Regions from separate parts of the Paenibacillus sp. CH40 genome, predicted to be linked through region 1. Evidence: a T-box and tRNA genes for the amino acid it is inferred to sense, from the RefSeq annotation. Region 1 holds a T-box; the other regions hold tRNA genes.
The links. The T-box of region 1 lies ahead of argS (arginine--tRNA ligase). A T-box ahead of a tRNA ligase gene usually reads a tRNA of that ligase, here a tRNA-Arg.

Region 1 (4,216 bases):
GGTAGACACCTTTGACACGCTGGAAAGCGGTGTTCCTCATGCAATTCGGACAGCAAAAATGCTGGAGAGTCAGGGCAAGCGTATGAATGCAATCCGTCTGGATAGCGGTGACTTGGCTTATCTATCCATTCAGGCGCGTGAAATGCTCGATGCTGAAGGCTTAGATTACGTACAAATTGTAGCTTCCAATGATTTGGACGAAAATACGATTTTTAACCTGAAAGCCCAAGGGGCACGTATTGATGTATGGGGTGTAGGAACACAGCTTATTACGGCTTCAGATCAACCATCGCTCGGCGGGGTGTACAAGCTAGTTGAACGAGAAGTGGATGGCGAAATGTTGCCGACGATTAAGATCTCGGGTAACCCAGAAAAAGTATCCACACCAGGCAAGAAGGATGTATATCGCATTGTGGATAAGAAGAAAGGGAGAGCTGTAGCCGATTATATTTCTTTCCCGGATGAAGAGCGTCCGCGTAATGGTAAGCGCCTGAAGCTGTTTAACCCTTTGCATCCGTATATGAAGAAGTATGTAGAAAATTATGAAGCCGTGCCAATGCTTGAGCCTATTTTTATAAATGGACAGAAGGTATATGAGCTTCCTGAGCTGGATGAAATTCGTGCCTACCATACTTCACAGTTGAAATTGTTTTGGCCAGAATATTTGCGGAAGCTGAACCCTGAAATTTATCGTGTAAATCTGAGCGAGAAGGTATGGGAGCTGAAGCAAAAGCTGATCGACAGCTATATGCAGCCCGAAGTTGAAGAAAAAGAATAGTTGGAAGAGGCACCTCATGAATGTATGGGGTGCCTTTTTGTGTCGCGGCATGTAGGAAATAGGAGCTTATTTATAAATTTCTCTCATCACATGTCGTAGCTCAGGGACAATAATGCGTTCCATTGCCAAACGAACGGCTCCGCGTGAGCCAGGCATAGAAAATACAGCTGTCCGACCCACAGTACCAGCTACAGCCCGGCTTAATATAGCTGCTGAACCAATGTCCTCAGCAAAGCTTAAATAACGGAAGATTTCCCCAAAGCCAGGTAGTTCCTTATCCAGTAGAGAGGAGACGGCTTCATATGTAGTATCACGTGGAGAAATACCGGTACCGCCTGTCAAAAGTACAGCCTCGATGTCATTCTGTGCCGCTGCTTCGGATACTAACTGCTGAATACCTTCGTAGTCATCCTTGACGATGACATATCGAACAACCTTATATCCATTGGTTTCTAGTAGATCCATGAGCAGTTGTCCCCCGGTATCTGTTTCCACGGTACGTGTGTCCGAGACAGTCACGACCATGCAATTAACCTGTTGCGGGGATTCCTGTCGATGCTCCTCTACGGAAGACATATTCATTAAAATGTTCACTCCTTGATCGATGGTTAGACATACACTTTTTACAATAGAGCAATGACTGAGTGTATGCAAGTCAGAAACAGGGGCTAAAAATCCATGTGATTAATATCCTTGCACTTACATACTGGAATATAGTACACTTCCTTACATAAGTCGGGATTGTTTTGTTTTTATTTTATTGTAAGCGCGCACATCAAATGATTAAACTCAAGGATCAGCGGGTAATAGTACAGCAGGGTCAACAACTGGGAGGTAATGTAATATGAATCATTCATACCAACAATGCGTGGATGCTTGCCTGGAATGTATGAACGCTTGCAATGTATGTTACGTAGCGAGTTTGAAGGAATATGATTTAGCTATGCTGCGTGAATGTATTCGAGTGAGTAGGGAATGTGCAGAAATATGCGGATTTGCTGCTCAAATGCTGCAGCGCGGAACGGATTTTGCCGAGCAAATCTGTGAGCTGTGCGCCAAGGCCTGTGAGGTATGTGCTGCTGAATGCAGCAAGCATTCCCATGATCATTGCAAACATTGTGCAGAAGCCTGCCGTCGTTGCGTTCAGGCATGCCGCCAATTGGTGGCAGTGTAATTACATATATGGAACTAGTGCCTGAAGAGGAAATAAAAGGTTGCTTTCTACTGAATAGGTTTGTATAATAATTGGAATTAACGTCATGGAACGGGAGAGTAGCAGCGGAGCCGTATCATTACAGCGAGCCGGAAGAGGTGGAAGCCGGTATGAGGTCCGATGTGAAGCGCACCCGGGAGACGGTTGATCCAACGAGCAGAAATTCTAGTAGATCAGCCCGGCAGACACCGTTATTAGTCATTGGAGTGAAATCGCGATTTGTGTAAGTTAGCTTTAGCTGCACAACCGATTTACGAAGAGTGGTACCGCGGGGATATTGAAGTTCTCGTCTCTTGAATTATTTCAAGAGGCGGGGGCTTTTTTTGTTAGATTCTATAAAAAGAAGGAGAGAGATCATGTTAGTGAGGATTGCTGCTCAAGCGATATTGGCCCATACGGGCTTGGAGGAAAAAGAAATTTTATCTTTATTCGAGGTGCCTCCGCAGCCTGAATGGGGAGATGTAGCGTTTCCCTGTTTTGTGCTGGCTAAGAAGTTTCGAAAGTCTCCGCAGCACATTGCAATGGAATTAGCGGAGCTAGTGAGCCATGAAGAAGGTTTAACTGCTTCAGCATCGGGTGCCTACGTAAATATAACATTGGATCGATCGGTTCATATTCCGCTTATGCTTGCTGAATTGAGCAAAGCTGATTTCCTCAGGCCCAATATCGGACACGGACAGCGGGTGGTCATTGATATGTCTTCGCCCAATATTGCCAAACCGTTTGGTATTGGTCATCTTCGCTCTACTGTTATTGGTGCTGCCTTGTATCGTATTCTTGGTGAAACCGGATATGTCCCAATTAGTGTGAATCATCTTGGAGATTGGGGAACACAGTTTGGCAAGCAAATTGCGGCCTATAAAAGATGGGGAAATGAGGAGCAGCTACAACATGATCCGATTGGTGAATCGCTGAAACTGTATGTGCGTTTTCATCAGGAGGCCGAGCATGATCCGTCTTTAGAGGATGAAGGCCGCGAGTGGTTCCGACGTTTGGAACATGGGGATGCTGAGGCTCAACAACTATGGGAGTTTTTTGTTGAAGTCAGTCTGGGTGAATTTGATCGTATGTACCAGCGTCTAAACATTACATTTGACCATGTGCTGGGAGAAAGTTTTTACAATGATAAGATGCAGGCAGTTGTTGCTCAATTAAGAGCAAAAGGATTGCTGGAGGAAAGTGATGGCGCGCTCGTGGTTCGTCTGGAAGACGAGGAACTGCCGCCATGTCTTATTCTAAAAAAGGATGGGACTACCATTTATCCGACACGTGATCTGGCAACAGCGATTTATCGTCATGAAGTGATGAAGGCTGATCGGCTTCTGTACGTCGTTGGTGGGGAACAGAAGCTGCATTTCCAGCAGGTGTTTGCGGTGCTGAAACATGCAGGAGAGGCATGGGCGGAGCAGTGTGAGCATGTGCCGTTTGGATTAATGCGGTTTGCGGGTAAGAAAATGTCTACAAGACGTGGAAAAGTTGTCAAACTGGAAGAGGTGCTGGATGAAGCTATAGCCCGTGCTCAAGCCATCATTACTCAGAAGAATCCCGATTTGCAGGAACAACAGGCAGTAGCAGAGGACGTTGGTATTGGGGCGATTATTTTTGGTGACTTAAAAAACAACCGGCTGAATGAAGTGGATTTTTCGTTGGAGGAGGCGCTGACCTTTGAAGGTGAGACCGGGCCTTATGTGCAGTATACTCATGCGCGCATACGCAGCCTTCTGGAGAAAGCTCATGCTCGCGCCGATGTTGATGTTACTACTAATTCTAGCGACAACGCCCTTGTCCAAGATAGCCATTCTCGTGATTTGAATGACATATCGGATGAAATGTTTGGTGACGCAGGTTGGGCGCTGCTTAAGCAGTTGGATCGTTATCATGGACAACTGATACGTGCGGCTCGCCAACTGGAGCCTTCGGTTATTGCGAGATTTGCACTGGATACGGCCCAGGCGTTCAATCGTTTTTACGCCAAGGAAAGGATTGTCAATGGTGGACGCTGGCGTATTCAATTGGCGGAACAAACTGCGGATATTCTGGCATGCGCGCTGCAACTTCTTGGTCTGAAAGCACCGAATCGGATGTAAGCAAAGAGAACAAAGGGGAGCGAGGTTTGCCGGCGGGATACTGCTACCCAGATCCGGTTCTTCCAAGGGGATACTGTAAAAGGTAATCTGTTACAGGCACTTTTGGGTATGTATAAAGATTGTGAGCAGAAAAGAGTT
Region 2 (4,216 bases), on a different contig from region 1:
CCGCACCCTTATAATTTTACGAAACAGGAATTTAAGGCACATTTGATATATAAAGAGCGGAAACAATAACCTGTTTCCGCTCTATGTTATTGCTCAATAAGACTGTTCTTATTTAGCCAGTTTTGCGAAGTATTCCAACGTGCGGATCAATTGTGCAGTGTAGGACATTTCGTTGTCATACCAAGCTACAGTTTTCACCAGTTGTTTGTCGCCAACAGTCAGAACTTTAGTTTGAGTTGCATCAAACAAAGAACCGTAAGTGATACCTTTGATGTCGGAAGAAACGATTTGATCTTCAGTGTATCCAAAAGTATCAGCATCAGAAGCTTCTTTCATTGCTGCGTTGATTTCTTCAGCAGTTACGTTTTTCTCCAGAACTGTTACCAACTCAGTCAGGGAACCAGTTGCTACTGGAACACGTTGAGCCGCGCCATCCAGTTTACCTTTCAGTTCAGGAATTACCAGACCGATAGCTTTTGCAGCACCAGTTGTGTTAGGAATGATGTTTTCAGCTGCTGCGCGAGCACGACGGAAGTCACCTTTAGCATGTGGAGCATCCAAAGTGTTTTGGTCGCCAGTGTAAGCGTGAATTGTAGTCATCAAACCTTCGATGATACCGAATTTGTCTTGCAGTGTTTTAGCCATAGGAGCCAAGCAGTTTGTTGTGCAAGAAGCACCGGAGATTACAGTTTCAGTACCGTCCAGAATTTCATGGTTTACGTTATAAACGACAGTTTTCATGTCGCCAGTAGCTGGAGCGGAAATAACAACTTTTTTAGCGCCGCCTTTCAAATGTTTCTCAGCAGCTTCTTTAGTTGTGAAGAAACCTGTGCATTCCAGAACGATGTCTACACCCAGGTCTCCCCAAGGCAGTTCTTCAGGGTTGCGGTTAGCCAAAACTTTAACTTCTTTACCGTTTACTTTGAAGAAGCCGTCATGTACTTCTACTTCTCCTTGGAAAGTACCTTGTGTTGTATCATATTTCAACAAATGTGCCAACATTTTGGAATCTGTCAAGTCATTGATTGCTACTACTTCAATACCTTCCACGTTTTGAATCCGGCGGAAAGCAAGGCGTCCAATACGTCCGAAACCGTTAATACCAACTTTAACTGTCATGAGTGAGTTCCTCCCAAAGTTCGTTTAGTTTAGTTTTATATATTCAAGACAGACCCGAAAGCCCGTCAAGACAACACCATTCATAAATCCATCTTAACCATTTAAATAATGACTTACAATCTCGGCAGCAGCGCCTTCGTCGGTGACTAGAATGTCTTCTTGTCCGAAACGCAGTACCGCATGAATAGCGGCCGCCTTGCTCTTGCCTCCAGCTACACCTAGAACCGTATCGGTACGCCTGATGTCCTCTAATCGAAGTCCAAGCGTCAGCATTCTGTGAACAACGACGCCATCTTCGTTAAAGTAATAACCAAACGATTCGGCAACGGCCCCCTCACTGCTGATCTGAGCAAAGGTTTCGGGATCAAGTTTACGTCTATGTGCCATCGCTATGGCGTTGCCTATCCCGTGAATGATGATACGACTCTCGCGAATCAGGTTCAATATATCCTGAATGTTCGTATCTTCAAGCAAGGAGTTGTAAGCATGATTGCTGAGCAAATCCGGTACATGGAGCAGACGGTATTGAGCGCCTACCTTGCGAGCCATTGTGGAAGCAATTGTGTTGGCCTGCATTTCCATGCTTTCTCCCAACCCCCCGCGTGCTGGTACAAACCACCCACCCTTAAGTGGGCCATTAGAAGGTAGTGCCAGTTGTTCCGCCACGTCGGCAATCGTCGTGCCACCTGTTACAGCGACCACATCCTCGTCGTCCATAACACTCAGCAACGCTTTTGCTCCAGCGCGCCCCAGCTCCTGCTTTGTTAACGGAGAAGCATCCGAATCCCCTGGAACGACAACCACCTTCCTCAAACCATAGGCTTGACGAATCTGGTCCTCCAATTGGGACAGGCCGAACAAGTTGTTCGCAATCGGCTCCAGCTGTTCCAGCAGATCCAGTCCTGCTTTGCTCACCTTCATGCCTACACTCTCAATCTCAATTAGCCCTTGAGCTTTAAGAAGATCGGTTTCGGCGCGCAACACGCGCTCAGTCATGTTCAGTGAAGCTGCCAGTGTTCTGCGTCCAACAACATCGGACAGCATAATCTGATGCAGGATCGTGTACCTTTTTTTCAAAACATCCATGAGGTCGGGCAGAAGCTGCTTCTGTATTTCTAATATCTTTCGCATGCTTTCCACTCCCGCACACTTCTAAGTTCTGTCTCTAATGCTCTATCTCTAACTGGTCTTAAAACGTCCCGGGATAACTTTTTAAGTCCCACGTATATCTTAACCAATATTTGCTCCACATGCAAGTCTATCTGAACCTATATTTCTCAACCATTTGCCTGAATATGCGCATTTAATAAAAGCTTGCAATTCACTGCTGTATATCATATAATCATCTTTGTTTCCAATTAGCTGTTTAATTAGTTAGTTGTTTGCATTGATTGAACTATGCGCCCGTGGTCCAACGGATATGACGTAGGCCTCCGGAGCCTGAGATCGAGGTTCGATTCCTCGCGGGCGCGCCATTTTAAATGAACTCATAAATGCTTCTATATAATGTTTTAACCGATAAGAGCGCTGAGGGCTCTTTTTTTTAATCATTAGTTTGACTTTCTTTGACTTTTTGTTTGAAATTGTTTATCATGTGGTTAATACGGTAACAGTTTATAAATAAGGGACGTGTAATCGGCATGTCCACCAAATCCACTAACGATATTTAAGGGAGGTTTTTTGACGTGAGCTATGTTCCTATGGTAGTAGAACAAAGTAACCGCGGCGAACGCGCCTATGACATTTATTCCAGACTGTTGAAGGATCGCATTATTTTGTTAGGCTCGGACGTCAATGACGTTGTAGCCAACTCTATTATTGCGCAAATGCTGTTTTTGGCTGCCGAAGATCCTGAAAAAGATATTCACTTGTATATTAACAGTCCTGGCGGTTCCATTACAGCTGGTATGGCCATTTTCGATACGATGCAATACATCAAACCTGACGTATCTACGATTTGCGTAGGTATGGCGGCTTCCATGGGCGCGTTCTTGCTAAATGCAGGCGCCAAAGGTAAACGTTTCGCTTTGCCAAACAGTGAAATTATGATTCACCAACCACTGGGTGGTGCACAAGGCCAGGCAACGGATATTGAAATCCGGGCACGCCGCATTCTGAAAATGCGTGACAAATTGAACCGCATTCTCGCAGATCGCACAGGCCAACCACTGGAGCGCATTGAAAAAGACACAGACCGTGACTACTTCATGTCCGCTGATGATGCCAAGGAATACGGTATTATTGATAAAGTGCTAACTAGCTCCTCTCCAGAAGGTGTATAAGAGAAGAAATTTGCCTCTCGATAGCTGGTAAATGAAAAAGCTGCCCCGGATGTTTTATCCGGTAGGCAGCTTTTTTGCTTTATTGTTTTTTTAGGTTATATACAATTGGAATTGTTTATTTGTACTATTCACTCTGTCCCGCAAAAGGCTTTCCGCCTTGTGGCAGCAGTTGACCGAACGAGTAGGTGAACTCTGGAATTCCATACGCGTATGGCGCATAATCATACAAATCAAACACGATTGTTACTCCACTGCTCGTCACATAAAAATTCTGATCTGCCGCCAGCTCTTTAAATTTGCCGAATCCTTCGCCAGCCTGAAGCGCATCGATTTTTTTCTTCAAATCAGCATTGAGGAACTTTTTGTAGTTCGGATTTGCCTTCAAAACGTCAGACAATTGCAGCAGTTTACCATCAGCGAGCGAGAACGTATATCCTTTACGTGCCGTCATGCCATGTGCGCCACCCGTATACGAGTAATCCTGCATAATTACACTCAGAATACCATTTTTGTTATAGGCAATCGCAAAATCATTTCCGAACTCATACGGTCTTTCTGTTGTAGCCTCTCCCTCAGCCATCATCTTTTTGCCTGCTGCCAATATACCCTCTGCATGCTTTTTAAGCACATTGTTAATGGCCTGTTGAGCCTCAGGATTCAGCTGGCTGCCGCTGATTTGCGGGTACTTAATCTTGTAGGACACCTTCGCATTACTCGATGCTGGAAGTGTTTGAGACGCAATGGTGATCGGATTTAGCTGGCTTTTACTCAGCGTTACTGTTTTCTGAGCAGCATTCCATTGAGCATCTATGCCT
Region 3 (4,216 bases), on a different contig from region 1:
CTAACGCATTTGCAATCTGACTTCTTATTTCATCATTTAAAGGCTCTGATACAGAAGGTTCTCCCTGTGTCATTACAATAGAATAGTCATCTTCATGCTTTATAACATCAACAGGCAATATACCTGCTTTTGTTTTTTGAATAATTCTTCCAGTTTCAGCTTTTCTCTCAATTGCATAAATATAATGCGCTGCTACTGTTGCATGACCACAAATTGGAACCTCTGTTGTTGGAGTAAAAAATCTTACTTCAACATCATAATTTGAAGAATCTGTTTCAAAAATAAATGCAGTTTCCGAATTATTTAATTCTCTTGCAATTCTCTGCATCTGCTCATCTGTAAGTCCATTTGCATTTGGAACAACCCCAGCAGGGTTACCATGAAATCTATTTTTTGTAAATGAGTCTACTTGATATATTCTATATTTTTTCATAATTTCGCCTCTATAAATACTAATTTGTCTGTCTGTTAAATCTGATATTAACATACTTTTTAGGCAGTTTCACTTAAATTAAAAGATATAATATGGCCCTTTAATGAAAACGAACTGATCCTTATTATAGAATCGCGCTCTTTTATGGAAGATTGTTATTAAACTAAAGCCGCAGTTAGCTGAAATGGTCTTCTCATCCTTATCTAAAAGCGGAATAAATCTTTTATGATTATAGATACTTTTAGATTCTGCCACGCCTGTTGAATAACCAAAATAAGTAACTCAATTCATGAAACAAGAGGTGCACTGAAGAAGAACGCGCCGAATCTGAATCAGCCATTCAACAGGTAGTTTTGAAGAAGAAATAGACGAGAAAATCGCGCAAAGGAAAGAACGGCATGTTGGGGCCATGAAGTCTGAGCAGCAACAAATAGCCAATTGAGCAGGACATAGACGATTAGAGCACAGAATAATTGCCCATAGACCACATTTTCAGTCGTACCAAACAGCGTTGGAATATTCAAATGTTGCTTGATCCAACGAAAGAAGACTTCAATCTGCCATCGAGCCTTATAGATCTGTGCGATTTGTTCTGCGGTCACCTGCATTAAATCGGTAACCACCCGAATTTCCCGACCTTCAAAATCCCGAAACATCACCACACGATGACGTTGTCTGGAACGACACTGAGGGGTTCCCAACTGGCAAGTGATATCCCGAATGACGGATGAATCTGGCTTCGTAAGGCGACGTAGCGCATGAGGCTTTTCCAAATGGACGTTGTCGCGAAGCCGAATGACAAACGATTGTCCATGGGTTTTGAAGTGATCCAGACGCTCCAGTTTCCCATAAGCACGGTCCATCACCAAAATGTAGTCCGGTTGAGCCAACGCTTCACTCATGGGGCCATCATGCTTGGAGCCCAGCGTTTCGACCACCTGAAGGGTTGCCCATTTTCTGCTCGTAAAGCGACTTGAAGTTTAATACCTGCACGCTCCCCGTGATAAAGAGCCCAAGGCAAACGCGTTTTTCCCACCGTCATCGTGGTTGAATCGATGAGTAATAATTCTTTTGGGAAAGTCAGTTTCCGACGTGCTTCCCGGTTACATTTGCAAACAAGTAGATGGAAAAGTTCCTTAAATACGGAAAACGGGACTTCGGCGGCTTTGGTTGAAAAGCGTGAGTAGTGGACGACGGGCAAGCCACAGAGAGCCGCATAATCTACGCTGGATCGATAGCTACCCCATTGTTCCAACGCAGCCATGCACCAGTATTGGAGTAAATGGTACACCGTAAACTTGCGGGCTTTGTCTTCATAACCTATTAACTTCACAACCCTTTGAACTTCTTCAGGAGTCAGCATGGATTGAAGGATAGATGTAATCGTGATAGAATTTTTCATGAGATCGTCTTCTTTCGGATTCGTTTGGATGGTACCAACGATTCTACAGAAAAGACGATCTTTTTTCTACCATTTTGTGGTTATTCAACAGGAGTGCTACTATATAAAGGTATTAGTTTACTGTATGTTTCGGAGCGGCTTGGTCACGCCTCATTAGATATCACTACCTCTACATATGCCCACCTTATGAAAGAGCTACGTGAACAGGATTCAAAACAACAGACATTTTTGAACGTTTATATAGCGTGTAAAAATCGTATGTATAATTTGAGTAAACAGGTGTATTGATCACACCTTTTTCTAACGTTTTCTATCGTAACCCCAATAAAATAAAAAACGCCCCAAACCCTTATATATCAAGGATTTGAAGCATTTTTAATTTCGTTCAAACTTTACATATCTGAACGCTTCGACGTCCCAGGAGGGATTCGAACCCCCGACCGACGGCTTAGAAGGCCGTTGCTCTATCCAGCTGAGCTACTGGGACAAGATGGTGATCAATAAAACCTTATGTATTCAGCGCATTGATTATTATATCACATTTCGGGCAACTGTCAAAAGCATTTTTTTTATGATATAGGGAAGCTGGCTGCAAAAGGAATCATTTGGACGCTAACGGGGTATTATGTACAAAGAACCATGCATAAAGGAGGGGTTAATCTGTGAGAGGTCTTTTGTCGTCACTTTGTTATTTCAGCATTTTCTTCGCACCTTTTCTAGTGCCTGTCATTGTGTGGATTGCAGTACGGGACGAATATGTTCAGGGACATGCAAAAAAAGCTATTTTATCGCATATTTTCCCCATTATTGCGGCAATTCCGCTCGTGTATTTTATTATTACGGCGAATCATGCAGGTTCAGTGATCGGTTTTGTACTGCTATTCGTAGTGGTCTATCTCGGGGTTTTTGTTTATAACATCTACAAAGGGATTATGACGCTGCGTGAAGCGGCTTAGTTCAAAAAGAAGCCTCCTACATACCGCTAATTTGGCGGGATACGGAGGCTTCTTTAGGGTCATTTTTGATGAGTTGCTGTTGCTATTGGGTTCAATGGCTGCTTATTTATTCCCAAAGCGTTTAGGACTTCTCCGTACTTCATGTCTTACGTTTTTCTCCAGCACTTCTTCCGCGAACTCATTGTTATGAATATAACTGCTGCCTTTGTTTTTCTTATAATTCGCTTTGCCGTCTATGATTTCCCCCTCCTTTCACGCTGATCCGGCGATGGCGCCGGGGCCCAAATCAACAAAAGCCGAGGCATAGCACACCATATCCTCATGTCCCGAACTCCTTGGCGAACTCAGTGCTGAGCTGCCCATAGGAGAGCAATTCTTTTTTAAACTTCTCTCGCTCCTCACCAGCAGTAATGTGTGTAGAGTCGGTAAAAGCCTTGTCTGTCACTTCCTCAAATGCCGAATGCAGATTATTGTCGTACCAATCCAGCTCCAGATCGGCGTCATTGCGGATGATTCGTATCATGTCATAGTCATGCTGACCATCCGTCTGATCCTTGGCCGTGATATAGACCAGCAGTTCCGGGTCATCTGCGGCACCGGGCCGCACCTCTACCTCAGCGCAGCGCACTCCGTCAAGTTCAGTGAAGCGGCGTATTTTGGCATCCTTGATGTAGTACATGGTCTCCCTCCTTCCTTGCGAGTAGACGGGTTGCCCCATCTGTAGTTTTCGGAACGGACAGACATTTTATGCTTCTTTTCGGCATATATACTGATGAACTGGGGATTTAGTTTTTGATTCATTCCAACACTGGATGAACACGACAAAGAGAGGATGAACAGACATGTGCGGAATTACAGGTTTCATACAGTGGAACGGAGACTTAATGCATCAATCTGAGCTGCTGCTGAATATGACACAAACGCTCTCCGATCGCGGACCGGATGCTGCGGGTACCTGGATATCCAACCCGTGTGCCTTCGGACACCGAAGATTGAGCGTTATAGACCCGGAAAATGGCGCTCAGCCCATGATCCGGCAGCTGGAGGATATCACTTATACGATTGTATATAACGGGGAAATATATAACGCGCCTGAGCTGAAAAAAGAGCTGCAACAGCGCGGGCATTTTTTCCGTACACAATGCGACACGGAGGTGCTGCTCGAATCCTATATCGAATGGGGCCCTGAATGTGTGGATCGGTTAAACGGCATTTTTGCGTTTGCGGTCTGGGATAGCGAGCGGGAGCAGGTATTTCTGGCACGGGATCGGCTGGGAGTAAAGCCGCTATTTTATAGCCAAACCGAAGAAGTATTCGTATTTGGCTCAGAACCCAAAGCACTGCTCCAGCATCCAGCGGTAGAGGCAGCAGTGGACGCCGAGGGATTGGCCGAAATTTTTATCATAGGGCCTGCACGTACCCCCG
Region 4 (4,216 bases), on a different contig from region 1:
GCAGCGGCTACACGATCCGCGTCAACCTCAACTTCAAGAACCCCAAGGTTCTTCTCTATTTTCTCCCAAGTTGCTTTCATTTTATGCTTTCCCCTCCAACAAAATCTTCACTTAGTTTTCATTACAATCAACGCACACAAAATAACCACTATAGTATATCTAACATTACTGTCTTTTTCAAGAGCAGCCCTTTGAATGCTTCACAGGTAAACGTTTCCGGTCATTAAGGAGTGTTCATTCCCGCCGCTACGAATAGTCGCATCGACCGATACGCTTGCTCAAAACGGAAGCGAAGCGCATCTGTAATGCCATATATAGCACGAGTTTCTTCCTCATTATTATTTCCGTTCAAACTTTCCGAAACCGTCTGATGGAGTGCTGCAGCCCAAATATCCGGCATTCCGTCCTCTTCCACCAACATTGATCTATAATCTTTCGTACCGTATACTGCCATCACAAACTGTGACCACAGCTCCTGTGCAAAATAGAATAGTGTAGGCTCGTGCACCTCAGTTTGATCGGCCACCCGTTCCAAAATACGCATAATAGACTCTGGAAAATCACCTGGCTGTAACGGAACCGTTTCAATGTCGATTTCCGCTTGTTCATCACCCCGTCTGATTTCTATCGTCCCTTCCATTCCGCGTCGTCGCATTGTCTGTAGAACACGGAATTGAAGTAAAGGATGGATTTCCCGTTCCGTAATCCAGCGAAGCAAGGCATCGTCGATTTCTGGCAGTTCCAGATAGGACAACTGCTCCAACGCTAAAATCGTCTGTTCGGATAAGGGTTCATCCATAGCCATCCGCAACAGCTTGTTGCTGTAGCCTGCATCCTGCTCCTGCTTAAAGCGTGCATGACGGCGAGCTAACTCTACTTCACTGACCTCTTCTTCCACAGCGTCCGTTACCGCCCCGCTGTCAGCGTACTGTGGAAATGCAGCCTCCAGCCATTGTAATAGAGCGTTCCATTCATCGTATTGCTTCTGCTCCTGTCCCTGACACTGCATTAAAAAACGCAGCATCGCCATCGCCTCTCCGTAACGTTCGTTTTCAAGCATCACAGTAAGTTGAATTTGATAATAGTCCAGTGTCTTCGGAAACAATACAATATTATTTTCTTTTGTCGTCACCTTGGAGTCCTTTATTCAAGGCACCCCCTCTCCTTCGCAAGCTCAAGTATTTGTAGATTATATGAGAAACAGTAGCCGAAGTCCAACCACTCGTCTTACACATATTCACCTGTATTCTAACATACCCTTTTATAAGGCAAAAAAAACTACGTCTACTCAGAATTTATGCTGTATAAAGCCTAAATAAGCGATATATGCAAAATAAGACTTGAATTTCTTTTATCCATATGATATATTAATATTCGCTTGAATTTTATGTCCCAGTAGCTCAGCTGGATAGAGCAACGGCCTTCTAAGCCGTCGGTCGGGGGTTCGAATCCCTCCTGGGACGTCATAACAAGAAGCCTCCATAATGGAGGCTTTTTTTGTTCTCATGAGATAAACCACGGGGGAACGTCGGGTCATCGGTATCGTTAGCCTATACTTCGCAGCCGACCATAGGGAGAGTATCTCTCTTGATAAATTACACCAAAAATAGCTTCCGCAAGGGAGCTTTTTTTCATTATAAATAATGTAGAAAGATTAGTCTGCCCATCACTACTTTAGGCGCTGGTTTCAAGTCTCTACTCTTTCAAAAAAACGCAGAAATTGCTATCATCTATCATGTTGCACCATTTCAGGACCATTTTGATGAAAAACCTATGAAGTCCAGTTAGAAGACATTTATAAGCTTATGTCAACAAAGGATATACAAATCACATCGCTTGACCGCGTGAATTAGCAAGGAGATTAACAAATGAAATTAATATCTTGGAATGTAAACGGCTTAAGAGCCTGTGTGACCAAAGGATTTTATACTTATCTAAAAGAAACAAATGCCGATATTTTTTGCGTACAGGAAACGAAGCTTCAAGAAGGTCAAATCCTCATGGAGAACATGGAGGAATATACACAATACTGGAATTACGCTGAGAAAAAAGGATATTCCGGCACGGCTATTTTCACCAAAATCAAGCCGCTCTCTGTGCATTATGGACTTGAGGAAAACGAAGAACCAGAGGGCCGAACCATTACTCTGGAATTCGAAAAATTTTATCTCGTCAATGTGTACACACCGAATACCAAACGGGACTTATCCCGACTGCCCTACAGACTGGAATGGGAAGACCGTTTTCGCAGCTACCTGCAACAACTGGATGCTTTGAAGCCTGTCATCGTTTGTGGAGACTTGAACGTAGCTCATCAGGAGATCGACCTCAAAAATGCCAAGGCTAACTACGGAAATGCCGGATTCACGCCTGAGGAACGGGAACGCATGTCACAGCTGCTAGACGCCGGATTTATAGATACCTTCAGATACTTTTATCCTGACCGGACGGATGTTTATTCCTGGTGGTCCTACATGCCAAAGGTGAGGGAACGGAATATCGGCTGGCGGATTGATTACTTCCTCGTCTCGGAGAGACTTCGTCCGCTATTGATGGATGCGAGCATTGATTGCCATATTACAGGCAGTGACCACTGCCCTGTTATACTGGATTTGCAAGATATTTCAGCATAGTTCCCCCTCACACAAGGATTTATGCAGTCTTAAAAAGCCGTTATGCTCTGTTATGGCAGCATGACGGCTTTAATTCATAGAGCTATGTCCCCAAATATACCTCGATACGGGAAATCAACCGCTCTCTCACATCTTGCGCTTCTTTTTGATCTAATACAGCCTGGTATATCGTCTTCTTTTCGCCACTGACGTAATACAGTACATATTGGGTCACTCTGCATTCCGGTGCATAAGTATCCTTACGATCCGTATTAAAATAAGTCACCTGGCAGCTTCCGAGAAAACAGAAAGATAGCTCACCTGTAGCTGTGAACAGCCAGCCTGGCAGCTTGGGCTCCAGTCCCAAGGATAGTCCCCTATGATCATACCCAAACGGCTGCCCGCCCGTCATCATCCATAACCACATATGAATAAATTCTGCCGTAGATCCGCTCAGCCTCGCAATATATCCCGTTCCATGCAAACTTGCATCAGGATTAGCAATACTAGCAATAAAGGAGCTGTTCTCCAGCGTGCTTCTCCCGTAGACCTCTGGGTCCATAAAAGGCGGAAACGCTTTTTTAATGTCTGAAAAAAACTCAGTGTATAGACCCGCCTTTAAACACTCAAGTAAATATTTATATTCCATATGCATAAATATAGATTCATTTTCCAGCCAACCCGGTGTAAAAGCTCTGGAACGACCGAGTTCAAACGGCTGCCCCGCCAGACTTTCATTCACCTTATACATACCCAGCTTCCTGTCGTAAAGCCCGCTCTGCCTGATTTGCCGATATAGCTCCTGCCCATTTACAATGTCGCCAACCACTTTCATAGCCCGGGTCGGTCCCTCTAGAAAATATGGGGTATCCTTACGTTCGAAGGAATGTATGTTTACGAGCTTGCCCCCGCAGTCATCCTCCTGTACCTCGAATTCTCTGGCTTCATAATAAAAGAAGGTTGGGTATATCCCCTCACCGATAAGCAGAGCCTTATCCATCCCCTGTTGGAGTTTACGTTCAGCTTGGAGCAAAAACACCAGTACATCTTCAAACGCTAGTGGTATTTCTGTTCCTTCAAATCCAAAACGAATCGATTCGCGGTACGCTTCTCTAGCATCCGAAATCCGTGACCAGAAGCTGTAATCCTTGCTCTCATCCCTGTAATCAGCCTCATCAGAAACGTGGTAGTATTCCTCCATTGCGAGCCTCAGCTGTTGGATCAACTTAGCAACTTCTCGCGGCAACCGTAGCACAGAATCGCCCGAAAGCTTCACCTGTGCATGTATTAAAAATCTTACAAGTCGCTGTAATTCACACAGTTCACTGAATCCAGAAGCAAACAGCCCCGGAAGTCCGTTCATGGAATCATTCCATCCCGGCTTACCCGCCTCCATTTCAATTCCCAAGCCCTCTGGGTCCAGCGTGGACAGCTTGATGGCTGCCAATGACAGCAGTTTTTCATATAAATTTGACTTATAAATCTCTCCGCTTCCATGTTCGGTTCGAACCCAATGAACATCACGATCCCGGGCGTGCAGCTGAGCTTCTTTCTCCTTGCTCTCTACGACCGCCCCGTACTGACGGATACGTCCGTCCTTCATC

Region 2: it encodes a tRNA-Arg, which carries the amino acid that the T-box ahead of argS (arginine--tRNA ligase) is inferred to sense. The anticodon was not compared.
Region 3: it encodes a tRNA-Arg, which carries the amino acid that the T-box ahead of argS (arginine--tRNA ligase) is inferred to sense. The anticodon was not compared.
Region 4: it encodes a tRNA-Arg, which carries the amino acid that the T-box ahead of argS (arginine--tRNA ligase) is inferred to sense. The anticodon was not compared.

Annotation. Positions count from the first base shown of each region.
Region 1 covers NZ_JANAVQ010000002.1:229,689-233,904, reverse strand. Annotated here, with positions in the region: gene NLX73_RS07480 (nicotinate phosphoribosyltransferase) at 1-778, shown strand, start outside; gene NLX73_RS07475 (MogA/MoaB family molybdenum cofactor biosynthesis protein) at 845-1,360, opposite strand; gene NLX73_RS07470 (four-helix bundle copper-binding protein) at 1,623-1,952, shown strand; T-box leader at 2,030-2,288, shown strand; gene argS (arginine--tRNA ligase) at 2,348-4,078, shown strand.
Region 2 covers NZ_JANAVQ010000009.1:175,599-179,814, forward strand. Annotated here, with positions in the region: gene gap (type I glyceraldehyde-3-phosphate dehydrogenase) at 109-1,119, opposite strand; gene NLX73_RS21700 (sugar-binding transcriptional regulator) at 1,213-2,250, opposite strand; tRNA gene NLX73_RS21705 (tRNA-Arg) at 2,520-2,594, shown strand; gene clpP (ATP-dependent Clp endopeptidase proteolytic subunit ClpP) at 2,805-3,401, shown strand; gene NLX73_RS21715 (PdaC/SigV domain-containing protein) at 3,526-4,216, opposite strand, start outside.
Region 3 covers NZ_JANAVQ010000005.1:261,742-265,957, reverse strand. Annotated here, with positions in the region: gene NLX73_RS17195 (PhzF family isomerase) at 1-433, opposite strand, end outside; gene NLX73_RS17190 (IS4 family transposase) at 766-1,335, opposite strand; gene NLX73_RS17185 (hypothetical protein) at 1,332-1,835, opposite strand; tRNA gene NLX73_RS17180 (tRNA-Arg) at 2,249-2,322, opposite strand; gene NLX73_RS17175 (magnetosome magnetite crystal formation protein family) at 2,498-2,791, shown strand; gene NLX73_RS17170 (hypothetical protein) at 3,111-3,470, opposite strand; gene asnB (asparagine synthase (glutamine-hydrolyzing)) at 3,634-4,216, shown strand, end outside.
Region 4 covers NZ_JANAVQ010000005.1:324,158-328,373, reverse strand. Annotated here, with positions in the region: gene tig (trigger factor) at 1-80, opposite strand, end outside; gene NLX73_RS17440 (hypothetical protein) at 224-1,132, opposite strand; tRNA gene NLX73_RS17435 (tRNA-Arg) at 1,390-1,463, shown strand; gene NLX73_RS17430 (exodeoxyribonuclease III) at 1,869-2,633, shown strand; gene NLX73_RS17425 (cellobiose phosphorylase) at 2,716-4,216, opposite strand, start outside.